Regions from separate parts of the Kluyvera chengduensis genome, predicted to be linked through region 3. Evidence: predicted binding sites of a transcription regulator. Region 3 holds the regulator's gene; each other region holds the start of a gene.
What was found. Region 3 encodes PurR, which represses purine synthesis genes. Its sites were predicted from a motif close to CANGCAAACGTTTGCNTG; they were not measured.
Positions count from the first base shown of each region.

Region 1 (6,620 bases), 600 kb from region 3:
TGTGGTTCGCGTGGGCGATGAAGTGGAAATTCTCACCACCGGCCCGGCCATCGTGTACAGCTCAGGGAAAAGCGACGAGGCGTTGGCCCCGCAGACGCAGCAGGATGCGCTCGTGGAGATTGACTGGGAAGGCCGTTCCTTTACCGGGAATAATCAACAGATCTTACTGGAACAGTTAGAGCAACAGGGCATTCGCGTCCCCTACTCTTGCCGGGCGGGTATCTGCGGCAGCTGCCGCGTGACGCTGCTGGACGGAGAAGTGAGCCCGCTGAAAAAAAGCGCGATAGCGAACGATGGTACGATTCTTAGCTGTAGCTGCGTGCCGAAAACCGCACTGAAGCTGAAGCTTTAAACCGCCTGCTCCAGGCTGTAACCGTCCAGCCCCGGCTGAGGTTGCAGCCTGTCGTTCATCACTTTGATAGGGTCGCCAAGCTGCATGGTGCGACCAGCCAGTACCAGCCCCGGCTGTGCCAGCAGACATAGCGCGGCGTTTTCGCCCGGCTCAACCACCAGCAAATTCACCTGACTATCATCGTCACTTAACCAAACGGCTGCGGCATCACCGATCACCGGAGACCAGCTATCTTCATGCGCGCGGAAATGCCAGCTTTTCGGCATTTGGGGTTTGAGGAAGCGAATGGCGACGAGGGCATTAAGAATTAGCTCAGCACGATGTTCTTTTGAAAGCACCAGATCACGGCATTTCTCTTCAAAGGAGAAATAAAGCGCGGCATCGTCAACGCAAAAACCGGTTGGCGCAAAAGCATCGGGTGTTAACATCCGGCGAGCAAAACGCGAACGAAACAACATACCATTGGCTAAATCGAGCATCATTCGATCGTGCTCTTCATCATAATACCAACGCCAGTTATCATCAGGTTTAATTCGCATTTTACTCCCCCGTCATATTCGCATCCAATGCATTGCCTGTTCTTCCGCTGCGTTACTTTGTCTTAAATAATAAAAGACCAATATGTTTAAATAAGCAACAGTAGGGAAATATAATGCAACCAGGGCCGGAAATAAAGCCCTGGATCACAATACTGGGAAAAATACTAGATGTGGGTAACGATTTCTTTAATCAGCGGTGGGCCTTTAAAAATAAAACCGGAATAGATCTGTACCAGAGACGCACCGGCTGCCATCTTCTCACGCGCTGCAATCACCGAGTCGATACCGCCAACGCCAATAATAGGTAATTGGCCTTTTAATTCGGCGGACAACATACGAATAATTTCGGTGCTTTTTAATTGTAATGGACGACCACTTAAGCCACCCATTTCATCGCAATTTTTCATCCCCTGAACCAGAGAACGATCCAATGTAGTATTGGTCGCAATCACCCCATCAATATTATGGCGAACTAAACTATCGGCCACCTGGATCAACTCTTCATGAGAAAGATCCGGCGCGATCTTCACCGCCACTGGAACATATTTATGATGCTTTTGTTCGAGTTCAGATTGCTTATTTTTAATACCGGAAAGGAGATCGTCAAGCGCATCACCATATTGCAGCGTACGCAGCCCTGGGGTATTTGGTGAGGAGATATTAATCGCAATATAACCCGCGTAAGCATAGATTTTTTCCATACAAATCAGATAGTCATCTTTGCCCTGCTCTACTGGCGTATCTTTATTCTTACCAATATTAATACCCAGGATCCCGTCGAAATGCGCTTTTTTCACGTTCTCGACCAGGTTATCAACGCCGTGGTTATTGAAGCCCATACGGTTGATCAACCCTTCGGCGTCGACCAGGCGGAACAAGCGCGGCTTGTCGTTACCCGGTTGTGGACGCGGCGTGACGGTACCTATCTCAATAGAGCCGAATCCCATCGCCCCTAAGGCATCGATACATTCGCCATCTTTATCCAGACCTGCGGCCAGACCCAGCGGATTTTTAAACGTCAGCCCCATGCAGGTCACCGGTTTTTCCGGTACTTTTTGACGCACGAGTGCTTCCAGCGGGGTGCCGGTGACGCGACGTAATTGTTGGAACGTTAATTCATGAGCGCGCTCTGGATCGAGCTGAAAAAGTGCTTTACGAACGAAGGGATAGTACATGAACTCTCCTGGATTCCCGGTGTGCAAACCGGGGGCGTATTATGTGCGATAACGCTCAAAAATGGAATTGACCTATGGCAAAAAAAACGCAATCGTTTTCCTTCAATTCAACCTTTACTCCACCCTGCATATGCATTTTCTGGTAATCCATCATCAGAAAAAGTATTTCGCCCTGGGTTTCCCCTCTGACACACTGATGCAAATGTTATCAATTTTAGATTAATGTTTGTTTTTAGTTATAAGGAGAGACCATGCGCGTCATTACTTTAGCAGGCAGCCCCCGTTTTCCTTCTCGCTCCAGCGCCCTGCTGGAGTACGCCCGGGAGAAACTCTCTGCCGCCGACGTTGAAGTTTTCCATTGGCATTTACAGAACTTCGACCCCGAAGATCTGTTTCACGCCCGCTTTGACAGCCCCGCGCTGCAAACCTTAACCGAGCAGTTGGCTCACGCCGATGGCTTGGTTATTGCCACGCCGGTCTATAAAGCCTCGTTTGCTGGCGCATTAAAAGCGCTGCTGGATCTGCTGCCCGAGCGTGCGCTTGAAGGCAAAGTCGTGCTGCCGCTGGCAACCGGCGGCACGGTGGCGCATATGCTGGCAGTGGATTACGCCCTGAAACCGGTTCTGAACGCGTTGAAGGCCCAGGAGATCCTGCAGGGTGTCTTTGCCGATGATAGTCAGGTGACCGATTATCAGCATAAGCCGCAGTTCAGCCCAAATCTGCACACCCGTCTGGACAGCGCGCTGGAGACATTCTGGCAGGCATTGCATCGGCGGGATATCCAGGTTCCCACGTTAAGTTCCGCGCGAATCACCGAACATGTTTGATAAAAAAAACGCCGCAGGCAAAACCAGCGGCGTTTTTGTTTGTATATAAATGTAGCCCGGCCGAGCAAAGCGACGCAGGGAGTACTACCGGGTTTCCCCGGAGTCGGCTCACGCCTCGTCCGGGCTACCGGTTATGCTAATGCTTTAGCAATCTTCTCGTACAGATCGCCGGACAGGTTTTCCAACCCTTTCAGCTGTTCCAACGCGGCACGCATTAACGCCTGACGCTTCGCATCATAGCGTTTCAGGCGGATCAGCGGCTCAATCAGACGCGAAGCCACCTGCGGGTTTTTGCTGTTCAGGATGGTGAGCATTTCCACCAGGAACTGATAGCCACTGCCGTCTGCCGCATGGAACGCTGCCGGGTTGCTGCCGGCAAAGGCACCAATCAGCGAGCGAATGCGGTTCGGGTTGTTCATGCTGAATGAACGGTGGTTCAGTAGCTTACGTACCGTGGCCAGCACGTCATCTGCCGGGCTTGTCGCCTGCAGAATCAGCCATTTATCCATCACCAGGCCGTCATGATGCCATTTGTCATCGTACTCTTGCATCAGCGCGTCGCGGCACGGCAGTTCAGCCGCCACGGCAGCAGACAGCGCCGCCAGCGCATCCGTCATGTTATCGGCATGATGGTACTGATCGCTCACCAGCTTATCGCCAAGCTCACGGTCGCCAAATGCCAGATAGCGCAGACAGGTATTGCGCAGCGAACGCTTGCCGATGTCGGCATGCTCTACGCGATAGCTGTCGAGCTTGTTGGCGTTATAAACCGCCAGACATTCGTCGGCCAGTTCAGTCGCCAGCGTACGGGTCAGCGCTTCGCGCACCGCAGCGATGGCGATAGGATCGATAATCTCGAACAGCTCAGCAATTTCGCTCGCTGATGGCAGCGTCAGGATTTCAGCCGCCAGCGCCGGGTCGATGTGCTCATCCAGCAGAATCGCGCGGAACGCGTCGGCCACGTGGACCGGCAGCGACAGCGGCTGGCCCTGCTGATGGCGAGCGACGTTCAGCTTGATATAGGTTGCAAGCAGGCTCTGCGCCGCATCCCAGCGGGAGAAGTCATTACGCGCATGACGCATCAGGAACGTCAGTTGCTGATCGCTCCATTTATATTCCAGCTTAACTGGCGCTGAGAACTCGCGCAGCAACGAGGGTACCGGCTGGAAGTAAACGTTATCGAAAACAAAGGTCTGTTCGGCCTGGGTCACGTTCAGCACGTGATGCACCGGATGCCCGTCTTTCTGCAGCGGGATCACCTTGCCTTCGTTATCGTACAGTTCAATGTCGAACGGAATATGTAGCGGGAATTTTTCATCCTGCTCAGCGGTCGCTGGCGTACGCTGACGAATGGTCAGCGTGTACTGCTCGGTTTCCGGGTTGTAGTCGTCATGCACGCTAACAATCGGCGTACCGGCCTGGCTGTACCAGCGGCGGAAATGCGACAGGTCAACGTTAGACGCATCTTCCATCGCCTGCACGAAGTCATCGCAGGTCGCAGCGCTGCCGTCGTGACGTTCGAAGTACAGCTGCATGCCTTTCTGGAAGTTGGTTTCACCCAGCAGGGTGTGCAGCATGCGGATAACTTCCGCCCCTTTCTCGTACACCGTCAGGGTATAGAAGTTATTCATTTCAATAACTTTATCCGGACGGATTGGGTGCGCCATCGGGCTCGCGTCTTCTGCAAACTGCAGGCCGCGCATGGTGCGCACGTTGCTGATGCGGTTTACGGCACGTGAACCTAAATCAGAGCTGAATTCCTGGTCACGGAAAACGGTTAAGCCTTCTTTCAGGCTTAACTGGAACCAGTCGCGGCAGGTGACGCGGTTACCGGTCCAGTTATGGAAATACTCGTGGCCAATCACGCGTTCGATATCGAGATAGTCTTTATCCGTTGCGGTATCGGTCCGCGCCAGTACGAATTTGGAGTTAAAGACGTTCAGCCCTTTGTTCTCCATTGCGCCCATATTGAAGAAGTCGACGGCGACAATCATATAGATGTCGAGGTCGTACTCGAGGCCGAAACGATCTTCGTCCCACTTCATGGAGTTTTTCAGCGAGGTCATCGCCCACGGCGCGCGGTCCAGATTGCCGCGGTCAACGAACAGCTCCAGCGCTACTTCACGGCCAGAGCGCGTTTTAAAGGTATCGCGCAGTACGTCGAAATCACCGGCAACCAGCGCAAACAGGTAGCATGGTTTCGGGAATGGGTCCTGCCACTGTACCCAGTGACGGCCATTTTCCAGCTCGCCCTCGGCAACGCGGTTGCCGTTAGAGAGCAGGAACGGATATTTGGTTTTATCGGCAGAGATTTTGGTGGTGAAACGCGCCAACACGTCCGGGCGGTCAAGATACCAGGTAATGTGGCGGAAGCCTTCGGCTTCACACTGAGTGCAGAGCGCTTCGCCAGACTGATACAGCCCTTCTAACGCCGTATTCGCCGCTGGGCTGATTTCATTCACAATCTTCAGGGTGAAACGTTCTGGCAGGCCAGCAATAACCAGGTTGTTATCTTCTTCTTTATAGTTGTCCCACGGCTCGTCATTAACGTGAAGGGAGATCAGGGTTAAATCTTCACCATTCAGACGTAGCGGTACATCAGACGCTGCGTGGCGGGAAACCTGGCTTTCCGCGGTCACGATGGTTTTTGCGGCATCCAGGTCAAAGGCCAGGTCAATATCACTAATCAGGTAGTCCGGCGCACGGTAGTCGTGGCGGTACTTGGCTTGGGGCTGTTGTGTCATAAAAAACCTTTAGCATCTTTTGTAAATGTCACCTCCAGTCTATTCCTGTTGTGTTAAACGCGCTACGCAGAATCTTCATCTTTTCCAGTCAAATAGGGAAAAATGATACATTTGCGTAACACACCGCACAAAACGCCATGGTGACTCTTCGTGCCTTATGGTGTGATCGGGGTTCAATAAATCGTTAAACAAGGTATACTCCAGCGATTCTCCCCTGTTGTTTATTGTACTAAACGCTCCTGTGAGAGGATGCTACTGCGCACCATGACACAATTCGCTTCTCCTGTGCTGCACTCGCTGCTAGACACAGATGCCTACAAACTGCATATGCAGCAGGCTGTGTTTCACCACTACTACGACGTAAACGTAGCGGCTGAATTCCGCTGCCGTGGTGACGATCTGCTGGGCATTTATGCTGACGCTATTCGCGAACAAGTCGAAGCCATGCGTTCACTCACCCTGCAGGATGTCGAATACCACTGGCTCTCTCGTCTTCCTTTCTTTAAACAGGATTACCTGAACTGGCTGCGTGATTTTCGCTACGACCCGCAGCAGGTCACCGTCACCAATGATAACGGCAAGCTGAATATTCGCCTCGAAGGCCCTTGGCGCGAAGTTATTATGTGGGAAGTCCCGCTACTGGCGGTGATTAGCGAGCTGGCTCATCGCTACCGCTCGCCAGAAACCGGCGTGCCGCAGGCGCTGGAGATGCTGGAGCGTAAGTTAGTCGACTTTAATCAGTTGACCGCTGACATTGATATGTCGGCCTTCAAGCTGATGGATTTTGGTACCCGTCGCCGCTTCTCTCGTGAGGTTCAGGAGGCCATTGTCAGCCGCCTGCAGCAGGAGTCCTGGTTTACCGGCACCAGCAACTACGACCTGGCGCGTCGTCTGTCGCTCACTCCGATGGGGACGCAGGCGCACGAATGGTTCCAGGCGCATCAGCAAATCAGCCCCGATCTCGCCACCAGCCAGCGCGCCGC
Region 1 covers NZ_JBIQOI010000002.1:714,516-721,135, forward strand. Annotated here, with positions in the region: gene ACH1XZ_RS09065 (YcbX family protein) at 1-352, shown strand, start outside; gene zapC (cell division protein ZapC) at 349-891, opposite strand; gene pyrD (quinone-dependent dihydroorotate dehydrogenase) at 1,056-2,066, opposite strand; gene ssuE (NADPH-dependent FMN reductase) at 2,318-2,893, shown strand; gene pepN (aminopeptidase N) at 3,025-5,637, opposite strand; gene pncB (nicotinate phosphoribosyltransferase) at 5,902-6,620, shown strand, end outside.
Region 1: pyrD (quinone-dependent dihydroorotate dehydrogenase) is a predicted target of PurR. The motif match lies at 2,152-2,169, and genes of this name have one in related genera.

Region 2 (6,620 bases), on a different contig from region 3:
GGGTGTTGTTCTTTTCTTTCAGCTCTTCGATTTCCATCTGCAACAGCGTGATGGTATCAATCGCCTGCTGAACTTTCGCTTCCAGTTTCTCAAACACTTCTAATGACATCGTCATAACCTCTCCTGATCTTGCAAGGCGTTGATATCGTCCCGGAACCCCGGCGACGCCTTATCTTAAATAAGCGCACGGCTTGCAGTCGATTGTATGGAGCCCCGCCGCGACTGTCCAGCGCCAGAGCCTGTAGATTGCGGTTGTCCGCAATTTTCGGTCTCATCCTGGAGCGTTAGCGTCCATTCTGATTAAATTGTTAAATGTTTAGCCACAAGAATGTTTCCTTCCTCACACTTTTCGTTCCGAAAACGTTCATTTTTTGGCGCGAAAACGCTCATTTCTTGACGCGGTACACACATTTCGATTTCGATATTTCTCGTTTACGCTCGTTAACGATAAATTAACACTATGCCTACATGGCAACATGAGTGTCCCGAACGCTCATGTACACAATAATCATCAATTAGTCTTCAGGATTCCGATTATGAGCCAAACATCAACCTTAAAAGGCCAGTGCATCGCAGAGTTTCTTGGTACCGGGTTGTTGATCTTTTTCGGCGTGGGGTGTGTTGCGGCGCTGAAAGTTGCGGGTGCAAGTTTCGGCCAGTGGGAGATCAGCATCATCTGGGGTCTGGGCGTGGCGATGGCCATCTACCTGACCGCTGGGGTTTCCGGCGCGCACCTTAATCCGGCAGTGACCATTGCACTTTGGCTGTTTGCCTGCTTCGACGGGCGCAAAGTCGTACCGTTCATCGTGGCTCAGTTTGCCGGTGCGTTTTGCGCCGCCGCGCTGGTCTACGGGCTTTACTACAATCTTTTCCTCGACTTCGAACACACGCACAATATGGTGCGCGGCAGCGTCGAAAGTCTTGAACTGGCCGGTATTTTCTCGACTTACCCGAACCCACATATCAATTTTGTGCAGGCATTCGCGGTAGAAATGGTGATTACCGCTATCCTGATGGGCGTGATTCTGGCGCTCACCGACGATGGTAACGGCATTCCGCGCGGGCCGCTGGCACCGCTGCTGATTGGCCTGCTGATTGCGGTTATCGGTGCGTCTATGGGCCCACTGACCGGGTTTGCCATGAACCCTGCGCGTGACCTCGGACCGAAAACCTTCGCCTGGCTGGCGGGCTGGGGCGACGTCGCCTTCACCGGCGGCAAAGATATTCCTTACTTCCTGGTGCCGCTGTGTGCGCCAATAGTAGGTGCAGCGCTGGGGGCGTTCAGCTATCGCAAGCTGATCGGTCGTCACCTGCCGTGCGACACCTGCGAGGTTGAAGCGCCGAAGGCGGCCTCCAGCCAGAACCAACAAAATGCTTCGCTGTAAACTGACTACGGAACGTTCATTATGACTGACAAAAAATATATCGTTGCGCTCGACCAGGGCACCACCAGCTCCCGCGCCGTCGTTATGGATCATGACGCCAACATCGTCAGCGTGTCACAGCGCGAATTCGAACAAATTTATCCTAAGCCAGGCTGGGTTGAGCACGACCCAATGGAAATCTGGGCCACCCAAAGCTCTACGCTGGTCGAAGTGCTGGCGAAAGCCGACATTAGCTCTGACCAGATTGCGGCTATCGGTATCACCAACCAGCGTGAAACCACCGTGGTGTGGGAGCGTGAAACCGGTAAGCCGATTTACAACGCCATCGTCTGGCAGTGCCGCCGCACCGCCGATATCTGCGAGCAACTGAAGCGTGACGGCATGGAAGAGTACGTGCGCAAAGCCACCGGCCTGGTGGTGGACCCGTACTTCTCCGGCACCAAAGTGAAGTGGATCCTCGACCACGTCGAAGGCTCCCGCGAGCGTGCGAAACGCGGCGAGCTGCTGTTTGGTACCGTTGATACCTGGCTTATCTGGAAAATGACCCAGGGGCGCGTCCACGTTACCGACTACACCAACGCCTCGCGTACCATGCTGTTCAACATCAACACGCTGGAGTGGGACGACAAGATGCTGGACGCGCTGGATATCCCGCGCGCCATGCTGCCGGAAGTGCGCAAGTCTTCCGAGGTGTACGGTCAGACCAACATTGGCGGTAAAGGCGGTACGCGTATTCCTATCTCCGGGATTGCCGGTGACCAGCAGGCGGCGCTGTTCGGCCAGCTGTGCGTGAAAGAAGGGATGGCGAAAAACACCTACGGTACCGGCTGCTTTATGCTGATGAACACCGGCGAGAAAGCGGTGGCCTCCAGCCACGGCCTGCTGACCACCATCGCCTGCGGCCCACGCGGTGAAGTGAACTATGCGCTGGAAGGCGCGGTATTCATGGCGGGCGCGTCCATTCAGTGGCTGCGTGACGAAATGAAACTGATTAGCGACGCGTTCGACTCCGAGTACTTCGCCACCAAGGTGAAAGACACCAACGGCGTGTACGTGGTACCGGCCTTTACCGGCCTCGGCGCACCGTACTGGGACCCGTATGCCCGCGGAGCCATCTTCGGCCTGACCCGCGGCGTGAACTCGAACCACATTATTCGCGCTACGCTGGAATCCATCGCCTACCAGACCCGTGACGTGCTGGAAGCGATGCAGGCAGACTCTGGCATTCGTCTGCACGCCCTGCGCGTGGACGGCGGCGCGGTCGCCAACAACTTCCTGATGCAGTTCCAGTCCGACATTCTAGGCACTCGCGTTGAGCGTCCGGAAGTGCGTGAAGTCACCGCGCTCGGCGCGGCCTACCTGGCCGGTCTGGCGGTCGGCTTCTGGCAGAACCTGGATGAGCTGCAGGAAAAAGCGGTGATTGAGCGCGAGTTCCGCCCGGGGATTGAAACCACCGAGCGTAACTACCGCTACAGTGGCTGGCAGAAAGCGGTGAAACGCGCGTTAGCGTGGGAAGATCACGAAGGGTAAGTGTCGCACGGTATGCCCCCCTCACCCTAGCCCTCTCCCCACGGGGGAGAGGGAACCGAACGGCATCCGTTTGTAGGCCTGATAAGCGTAGCGCCATCAGGCAAAAAAATGCCGGAGACTATCTCCGGCATTTTTATTTCAGCCAAATATCGGCAGCATCAAATACAGCTTAATCACCAGCGCGTTGACGATATCAATAAAGAACGCCCCCACCATCGGTACCACCAGAAACGCCATATGTGACGGCCCGAAACGCTCGGTAATCGCCTGCATATTGGCAATCGCCGTTGGCGTTGCGCCAAGGCCAAAGCCGCAGTGACCCGCCGCCAGCACCGCCGCATCGTAGTTTTTGCCCATCAGACGGTAGGTGACGAAAATCGCGTACAGGCCCATCGCCACGGTCTGCACCGCCAGAATCACAATCATCGGCAGCGCCAGATCCGCCAGTTCCCATAGCTTGAGGCTCATCAGCGCCATCGCCAGGAACAGCGACAGGCTGACGTTGCCCAGCACCGACACCGCTCGCTCGAACACGCGGTAAAAGCCCATCAGCGCCAGGCCGTTGCTGAGGATCACCCCGACAAACAGCACGCAGACGAACGTCGGCAGCTCCAGCGCCGTACCGGCGAGCAGTTGCGCAATGACTTTACCCAGCGTCAAACAGATGGCAATCAGCGCGATAGTTTCAATCAGCACCAGCGAGGTAATGCTGCGCCCCACGTCCGGCTTTTCAAACGCCGTCGGCACTTGCAAATCGTCCGGCGTACCATCCGGTGACGACGAGTGTTTCACCAGATAGCGCGCCACCGGCCCGCCAATCAGGCCACCGAGCACCAGCCCAAAGGTAGCGCAGGCCATCGCCACTTCCGTCGCATTTTCAAAGCCATATCGTTCGATAAACAGCTTGCTCCACGCCGCCCCAGTGCCGTGACCGCCGGAGAGGGTAATCGAGCCCGCCAGCAACCCCATCAGCGGGTCGAGGCCTAAGAGCTTCGCCATGCCAATGCCCAGCGCGTTTTGCAGCAGCAGCAGCCCAACGACTACAATCAGGAACGTCCCCACCACCTTGCCGCCCGCACGCAGGCTAGCGATATTGGCGTTAAGGCCGATTGTCGCGAAGAACGCCAGCATCAGCGGGTCCTTCAGGCTCATATCAAAGTCGATTTCCCAGCCCATGCTCTTTTTCAGCACCAGCAGCGCCAGCGCGACCAACAGGCCGCCCGCAACGGGCTCGGGGATGGTGTATTTCTTAAGGAAGGGAACGCTCTGAACCAGTTTTCGTCCTAGCAGCAACACCAGCGTTGCGGCAACGAGCGTCGATAAAGTATCGAGATGAAACATAATTACAGCTCCTGACTAAAACGCATGATTCATTCACACGCGACCAATTTCCCATGTCGTTCACGCCTCCTCATGAGGCGTCGAGCAAAAGTGTAAGCAAGAAAAAGGTGATTAGGGTAGAAAAACGTATTATTTGTCATCATTTTCGTTAACTTACTCCGGCAAAACCCCTTATTTTGCGCGGCTATTTTCCGCAATAATATGCCATCAGTGAAAGCAACCGATTGCTTTTACCAGCCAGTCCGCTAAAATCGCCACTTTTCCACCACGGGATTACCTCTGAGATGTCTTCTAACACACTCGATCAAGCCAATGCGCAACCGATTGCGCATTCGCAGAACAGCGAATTAATCTATCGTCTGGAAGATCGTCCACCGCTGCCGCAGACGCTGTTCGCCGCGTTTCAGCACCTGCTGGCGATGTTTGTTGCGGTGATCACCCCCGCGCTGCTCATCTGCCAGGCGCTTGGCCTGCCAGCGGAAGACACTCAGCACATTATCAGCATGTCGTTATTCGCCTCCGGCGTGGCGTCCATCATTCAGATTAAAGCCTGGGGCCCAGTAGGTTCTGGCCTGTTGTCGATTCAGGGCACCAGCTTCAACTTCGTCGCCCCGTTAATCATGGGCGGCACGGCGCTGAAAACCGGTGGCGCGGACGTACCCACAATGATGGCGGCGCTGTTCGGCACCCTGATGCTGGCAAGCTGCACCGAAATGGTTATCTCCCGCGTGCTGCATCTGGCGCGCCGCGTGATTACACCGCTGGTTTCCGGCGTGGTGGTGATGATTATCGGCCTGTCGCTGATTCAGGTTGGCTTGACCTCCATCGGCGGCGGCTACGCGGCGATGGCAGACCACACCTTCGGCGCGCCGAAAAACCTGCTGCTGGCAGGGATCGTGCTGGCCATCATTATTCTGCTTAACCGCCAGCGTAACCCGTACCTGCGCATCGCCTCTCTGGTGATTGCCATGGCGGCAGGCTACCTGATGGCGTGGTTCCTCGGCATGCTGCCGGAGAACGCCGCGCCAGCGAACAGCAGCCTGATTACCATCCCAACGCCGCTTTATTATGGCCTGGGCATCGACTGGGGCCTGCTGCTGCCGCTGATGCTGGTATTTATGATTACCTCCCTCGAGACCATCGGTGACATCACCGCCACCTCTGACGTTTCCGAGCAGCCGGTTTCCGGCCCGGTTTATATGAAGCGTCTGAAGGGCGGCGTGCTGGCAAACGGTCTGAACTCTTGCGTCTCAGCGGTGTTCAACACCTTCCCGAACTCCTGCTTCGGGCAGAACAACGGCGTGATCCAGCTGACCGGCGTTGCCAGCCGCTACGTGGGCTTCGTGGTGGCGCTGATGCTTATCGTGCTCGGCCTGTTCCCGGCGGTAAGCGGCTTTGTGCAGCACATCCCTGAGCCGGTACTCGGCGGCGCAACGCTGGTGATGTTCGGTACCATCGCCGCTTCCGGCGTGCGCATCGTCTCCCGTGAGCCGCTGAACCGTCGTGCGATTCTGATTATCGCGCTGTCGCTGGCCGTCGGTCTGGGTGTGTCCCAGCAGCCACAAATCCTGCAGTTCGCGCCGGACTGGCTGAAAAACCTGCTCTCTTCCGGCATCGCCGCCGGTGGTATCACCGCGATTATCCTCAACCTGGTCTTCCCGCCGGAAAAAGCGTAATCCCTTCGCGGCAGTGGTTTCGCCACTGCCGCTGACATCGAATAATACGATTCCCGCCTTGAGGAATGCGCATAAATCATGCATAACAGGTTTATGTGCCCTTCTCAGGACGGAAGATCATGAAATTTCTTGGAAAGCTCATTATCTGGCTGTTGATCGCCCTGTTGTTGGTGATCCTGGCCTTCTATTTCTTACTGCAAACGCGCTGGGGCGCACGTCACGTTAGCCAGTGGCTGAGCGACAGCACCCCGTACCACGTGACGTTTGACGCGATGGACCATCGCTTTTCTTCGCCTTCTCATATCCTGCTGAAAAACGTCACCTTTGGCCGCGACGGCAAGCCCGCAACGCTGGTCGCCAAAGCGGTGGATATCGGCCTGAGTTCGCGCCAGATAACCGACCCGCTGCACGTCGATACCATTTTGTTGCAAGACGGCACGCTGAACCTTTCTCCGTCTAACGCCCCGCTGCCGTTTGCCGCTGACCGCTTGCAGCTAAACAATATGGCGCTGAACAGCCCGGAAACCGGCTGGGAGCTGAGCGCTCAGCGCGTCTCCGGCGGCGTGATACCCTGGGCTCCGGTTGCCGGTAACGTGCTGGGCACCAAAGCCCAGATTCAGATGAGCGCAGGCTCGCTGTCGCTTAATGGCATCCCGGCCACCAACGCGCTGATTGAAGGCACCCTCGA
Region 2 covers NZ_JBIQOI010000003.1:180,754-187,373, forward strand. Annotated here, with positions in the region: gene zapB (septal ring assembly protein ZapB) at 1-115, opposite strand, end outside; gene ACH1XZ_RS11855 (MIP/aquaporin family protein) at 537-1,385, shown strand; gene glpK (glycerol kinase GlpK) at 1,407-2,915, shown strand; gene gltS (sodium/glutamate symporter) at 3,054-4,256, opposite strand; gene ACH1XZ_RS11870 (nucleobase:cation symporter-2 family protein) at 4,541-5,932, shown strand; gene ACH1XZ_RS11875 (AsmA family protein) at 6,052-6,620, shown strand, end outside.
Region 2: ACH1XZ_RS11870 (nucleobase:cation symporter-2 family protein) is a predicted target of PurR. The motif match lies at 4,470-4,487, and genes of this name have one in related genera.

Region 3 (6,620 bases):
GTCCGGTCATATTATGACCACGGCGGAAGTGTCAAAAATCCTGACCTCCGAAAACAATAAGCAGATCTGGTTTAAAATTCAGGATCCGACGCTGATGAAGTATGTCCTGTATAAGGGCTTTATCGGTATTGACGGCATCAGCCTGACGGTCGGTGAAGTGACGGCGACGCGTTTCTGCGTCCACCTGATCCCGGAAACGCTGGAGCGCACGACGCTTGGCAAAAAACGCCTGGGCGATCGCGTCAACATTGAAATCGATCCGCAAACGCAGGCGGTAGTCGATACCGTTGAGCGCGTGATGGCGGCAAAAGAAGCGGCGGCGCAGCAGGCTGACGCGGAGTAGGCATAAAAAAGGCCCGGGGCGGTGTGCTCCGGGCCTTGTTCGTTTTCATCGGGCGACGCGCAAACCGTGCTCTACGCCGCGTGAGAACATTACCTGCCAAAGCTGTATATCTCGGGCACGGAACGCACCCGCGCAGGCGTTGAGATAGTAGCTAAACATGCGTTTGAATCGTTCAGAATAGTTGTCTGCGATTTCCGGCCAGCATTCGAGGAAGCGCTCATGCCATGCCATCAACGTCGTATCGTAGTCAGCGCCAAAGTTGTGCCAGTCTTCCATCACAAAGTGAGGTTCGCTGGCGTGCGCAATCTGGCGTACTGAGGGTAAACAGCCATTCGGAAAGATGTATTTGTCTATCCAGGGATCGACATTATTGTCCGTTGTTTTCGAGCCAATGGTGTGCAGCAAAAACAGGCCGTCGGGCTTAAGATTTCTGTCGACGACGGTGAAATAGGTATCGTAGTTTTTCGGACCAACGTGCTCGAACATCCCGACGGAAACAATGCGGTCAAACTGATCGTGAAGGTCGCGATAATCCTGTAGCAGTATTTCGACATCCAGCCCTTCACAGCGCGCCTGCGCCATTTTTTGCTGTTCCGCTGAAATCGTCACGCCCTTAACGCTCACGCCGTAATTTCTGGCCATAAATTCCGCCAGACCGCCCCAGCCGCAGCCGATATCCAGGACTTTCATGCCGGGTTGGAGTTGTAATTTCTGACAGATAAGGTTCAGTTTGGCTTCCTGAGCCTGTTCCAGCGTCTGCGCATCTTTCCAGTAGCCGCAGGAATACTGCATAAACGGGTCAAGCATACGGCTAAAGAGATCGTTGCCGAGGTCGTAGTGTTCTTTACCGACCTGCCAGGCGCGCTTACGACTTTGTAGGTTAAACAGACGGGCGCCGACAATGCGAAGCGTGTCTTTAATATTGTGAGGGAGTTGCGTTTCTAATCCGGCGCGCAGTACCTTGTCGAAAAAGATATCCAGACGATCGCATTCCCACCAACCGTCCATATAACTTTCGCCAAGACCCAGCGAACCTTCTTGTAAAACACGTTTAAACAAACGCGGATTTTTGACTTGAATATCGCAGGAAGCATTGCCGTTAATTTCAATGCCTGCTCGGCTTAGCAGCTCGCTAACGATACGATACCAGTCGTCATCCGGTACATTTACTTCTTCTATACACGATGAGCTCATAGCTTCTCCATCCCGACCTGATGATCAGAACCTTAAAACAGCGTAGACGCTTTTTATGGGTTTGTGAGAAATCTCACGAAATTCGTGAGCCTGCTATCCGACGTAGCACAGAGGAAGGGAAGAATCCCTTGCCGAAAGCCAATCCATGGTTCAACGGGAAGCTATCCTGCTCCCGCTTAATAAGTTCAATCTATATTATTTATGTGATGCGGATCCAGTATAGGACGCTAAGTTTGTTGATTCAACTAAAAATCTTAGCGCCCTAATCATTTCCTGGGATATTGATATGAATGATGTTTAGGCGTGGGAAGTCGCGTGTTCTACATCGCGCTCAGCGCGGCGCGCGGCCAGCTGAATTTTGTAACCGACGCCAGCAAGCAGCACGGTGACTAGCATGACGCTGGTGGTGGTCAACAGCGGTGTTGCAATCAGCGTAGATACCGCCAGGCTTGCAAGGAAGCACAGCCCTAATTGCAGCGTGTTCTGCAGCGCGGCGGCGCGCCCCGTTGCCTGCGGGAACGGCTTCAGAGCCTGTGCGACGACGATTGGATAAATAGCGCCGTTCGCAATGGCCATCACGCAGAATGGAATCAGCAGGGCGGTCAGTGACGCATTTTCTGCCAGACCTACGGCCCAGGTGCCCACCACGCTCAGCGCGTATATAACCAAAAGCCATGGCAGCATTTGTGCCCCACGCCATTTTTGTAGCGCGGCGCGACAGCCGTAGCCGCCAATCAGGAAGGCGATGGTTTGCGGTACATAGCTCAGGCCAATTACCGTTGGGCTGTAGCCCATCTCATGGAGAATAAACGGCGAACCGGTAAGCCAGGCGAAGAAGCTTGCCGAACAGGCGGCGTAGATAAGCACGTTGCCGCGATAGTCTTTGCTGCGTAACAGACGCATAAAGGTGAGCTTATCTTCGCTCACCGCGTGCTTTTTGTGGGCCGGTTTCAGGCGGAATGCGGGCAGCATCAGAAGCAGCGTGATAATAAACAGCGTGGCGAAAATAGCCTGCCAGTCAAAGTGTGCCAGCAGCCAGCTACCCAGCAGCGGGGCGAGCGCCGGTGATAGCCCAACCAGCGGCATGATGGTGGCAAAAATACGGTTAGTACGCTGGGCCGGATAGTAATCGGTGACCATTGCCTGCCAGGTCACCGCGGCGGCACAGACACCAACGGCCTGTACAAAGCGCAGCACTAACAGCGTGGTGCCATCGCGCACCCACAGCATACCGATGCAGCCGACCGCAAAAATGGTTAACCCCGTCAACAGAATAGGCTTACGACCATAGCGATCCGACAGCGGTCCCCACAACAGTTGTGCGACGGCGAAGCCGGCCAGAAACAGGCTGAGGCTCGCACTAACGGCGGAGGCCGGCGTTTGCAGGTCTTCCTGAATGGCGGCAAAAGCCGGGAGATACATATCGGTGGCCAGAAATCCTAATACGCTCAATCCCGCGAGCCAGACTAAAAATCCTTTCCCAGGTTGCATAAACTTCGCCCTTTTTATCATGAGTAAACGATGCCGCTGAGTGTAGAGAGTGCATAACGGCTTGTGAAACGCTAATATTTGCGTCATGGATTCAAAATATTTGAAGGCAAAAAATGTGGTCTGAATATTCTCTGGAAGTGGTTGATGCAGTCGCGCGCAACGGCAGCTTTAGCGCCGCGGCGCAGGAATTACACCGCGTGCCTTCTGCGGTGAGCTACACGGTACGCCAGCTTGAGGAGTGGCTCGCCGTGCCGCTGTTTGAACGACGTCATCGCGACGTAGAACTCACCCCAGCGGGGGCGTGGTTTTTGAAGGAAGGACGATCTGTTATCAAAAAAATGCAGATCACCCGTCAGCAGTGCCAGCAAATCGCTAACGGCTGGCGCGGACAGTTGGCAATTGCTGTCGATAATATCGTGAAGCCTCAGCGTACTCGTCAGCTCATCGTCGATTTCTATCGGCATTTCAGCGATGTGGAACTGATTGTTTACCAGGAAGTATTCAACGGCGTCTGGGATGCGCTGGCTGACGGTCGTGTGGAGCTGGCGATTGGCGCCACCCAGGCGATTCCGGTCGGCGGTCGATTCGCGTTCCGCGATATGGGGATGCTCAACTGGCACTGTGTGGTTGCCAGCACGCATCCGTTGGCCCGGATGGACGGTCCGCTTAGCGACGACGTGTTGCGCAACTGGCCGTCGCTGGTGCGGGAAGATACGTCGCGATCTCTGCCGAAGCGTACGACCTGGCTGCTTGATAACCAGAAACGTGTGGTCGTACCGGATTGGGCCTCTGCGGAAACCTGTATCTCGGCCGGGCTTTGCGCGGCAATGGTGCCTGGACATCAGGCGCAGCCGTGGCTGGAAAGCGGAGAGTGGGTAGTGTTACAGCTTGAAAACCCGTTCCCGGATGCCGCCTGTTGTCTGACGTGGCAGCAAAGCGAAGCGTCGCCGGCCTTGAACTGGCTGCTGGAGTATCTGGGGGATAGCGAGACGTTAAATGAAGAGTGGTTACGGACACCCGAGTAGGGTGTCCGTGGGTAACGCTTAGCGGCGGTAGTCGCGGAACGGACCGTCGGCTACGGAGCGACGTTCGATGAGACGCGGATGCACCTCAATCGATTGCGACGTCTCGCGCTTGCTGACGATACGATCCATCAGCATATTGAAGGCCGTTTCGCCGAGTGAATCTTTCGGCTGATGAATAGTGGTCAGTGCTGGGGTGAAGAAACGAGAGTTGCGCACGTTGTCATAACCGATCAGCGAAATATCCTGCGGTACGCGTAGCCCCATTTCATCGGCCGCACACAGGGCACCCATCGCCATAATGTCGCCGCCGCAGAAGATAGCGGTAGGGCGCGGATGCTGTGACAGGATTTGTTGCATCGCGCGATAGCCTGACTCAGGCTCAAAGTCACCCTGCACAATCCAGTTGGCTGGCACGTTAATTTGCGCTTCTTCCATGGCCTTCATAAAGCCCGCCAGACGGCCAGCGCCGGTGTTACGCTCCAGAGGACCTGGGATCACGCCAATGTCGCGGTGCCCGCGCTCAATCAAGTAACGGCCCGCGGTGTAACCCCCTTCAAAGGCGTTATCGATAACGGAGTCGGTAAAGTCCGCTTTGGCTTCACCCCAGTCCATCACGACCATCGGGATGTGACGGTACTCTTCCAGCATCGTCAGCAGCGACTCTGGGTATTCAGAGCACATGACCAGCAGGCCATCAACGCGCTTTTGCGCCATCATTGACAGGTAGGCGCGCTGCTTTTCCAGGTTGTTCCAGGCGTTGCCCAAAATTAGGGTATAGCCTTTCTCAAAGCAGTTTTTCTCAACAGCTTCGATAATTTCGGCAAAGTAGGCCGCTTCGCTGCTGGTTGCCAATAAGCCAATCGATTTGGTGTGGTTGACCTTGAGACTACGGGCAACGGCGCTTGGCGAGTAGTGCAGCTCTTTAATAGCCGCCCAGACGGCTTCACGTGTCTCTTCAGCCACAAAACGCGTCTTGTTAATTACATGTGATACGGTTGTAGTGGAAACGTTTGCGCGCTTCGCTACATCTTTAATAGTTGCCATTCCATCTCACTCCAGACCCTGGCCTGCCCCTGATAAAATCGAAAGGAAAACGTTTGCCTTCACACACCCTGACGCAATTTTATGGATTGCGATTCGCCGGGAAAACGATACAGGACGACAGGAGGGGGTCAATGGCCGGTACGCTTATAAATAAGCGTCGAATTTTGACTTATCCTGGCGCAAAGTGGAAGAGCAAAAACCAACATCCTGCTAAAACTGTGAAGATTTTTGCGCAATACTGTGCAAAAATGAGTTAGCTCAGTTTTGCTGTGGAAATAAAAAGGAGAAAAAATTGATGAGTACCGAACTTAAGCTGTCGCTCTCTACCACCGTTATTACGCTGGCGCTGATTGTCGCCGCCGCGTTGACTGCTGTTCTGCACTAATTCCTCTGCGAGGGAGCGTCCGCTCCCTCCTGTTAGATTATTACCTGATTCGCAATAATCTTTTGCTGTTTTGCACACTTCTGTTTTTCTGTGATTGATGTCATGCTTTTGCATTATGTCCTTATGCCGCGTCTGTGGTGCGGCCAATCGGAGCTTAAGCATGAAAATTAACTTCCCCTTACTGGCGTTAGCCGTCGGTGCCTTTGGCATCGGCACCACCGAGTTCTCGCCGATGGGGCTTTTGCCGGTCATCGCTAAAGGGGTGGACGTCTCCATTCCTGCGGCTGGGATGCTGATCAGCGCCTATGCGGTCGGCGTGATGGTCGGTGCGCCGTTGATGACGCTGCTGCTTTCTCATCGTGCTCGTCGTAATGCGCTGATTTTTCTGATGGCGATTTTTACCCTCGGCAACGTGCTCTCTGCCATTGCGCCGGATTACACCACGCTGCTGTTGTCGCGCATTATTACCAGCCTTAATCATGGCGCATTCTTCGGTCTGGGCTCGGTGGTGGCGGCGAGTGTCGTGCCAAAACATAAACAGGCGAGCGCAGTAGCCACCATGTTTATGGGGCTGACTATCGCGAATATTGGTGGTGTGCCTGCCGCGACGTGGCTGGGCGAAACCATCGGCTGGCGCATGTCGTTCCTGGCGACCGCCGGGCTTGGCATTATCGCGATTCTGGGTCTGTGGTTCTCGCTGCCGAAGGGCGGGGCGGGCGAAAAACCGGACGTGAAACGCGAACTGTCGGTGCTGGTGCGTCCGCAGGTACTATCAGCGCTGTTAACCACCGTGCTGGGCGCGGGCGCGATGTTTACACTCTATACCTATATTTCTCCGGTGCTGCGTACCATCACTCACGCCACTCCGGGCTTTATTACCCTGATGCTGGTGCTGATTGGCGTAGGCTTCTCTATCGGTAACTACCTTGGCGGTAAATTCGCAGACCGCTCGGTGAGCGGGACGCTGAAAGGCTTCCTCGGCTTGCTGATGGTGATTATGCTGGCCATACCTTTCCTTGCGCAAACGCAGGTAGGTGCGGCGTTCAGCATGGTGGTCTGGGGTGCGGCAACCTTCGCGGTGGTGCCACCGCTGCAAATGCGCGTGATGCGCGTGGCTCACGAAGCACCAGGCCTTTCT
Region 3 covers NZ_JBIQOI010000002.1:112,289-118,908, reverse strand. Annotated here, with positions in the region: gene ACH1XZ_RS06170 (riboflavin synthase subunit alpha) at 1-343, shown strand, start outside; gene cfa (cyclopropane fatty acyl phospholipid synthase) at 389-1,537, opposite strand; gene punC (purine nucleoside transporter PunC) at 1,835-3,028, opposite strand; gene punR (DNA-binding transcriptional activator PunR) at 3,142-4,053, shown strand; gene purR (HTH-type transcriptional repressor PurR) at 4,072-5,097, opposite strand; gene cydH (cytochrome bd-I oxidase subunit CydH) at 5,393-5,482, shown strand; gene ACH1XZ_RS06140 (MFS transporter) at 5,643-6,620, shown strand, end outside.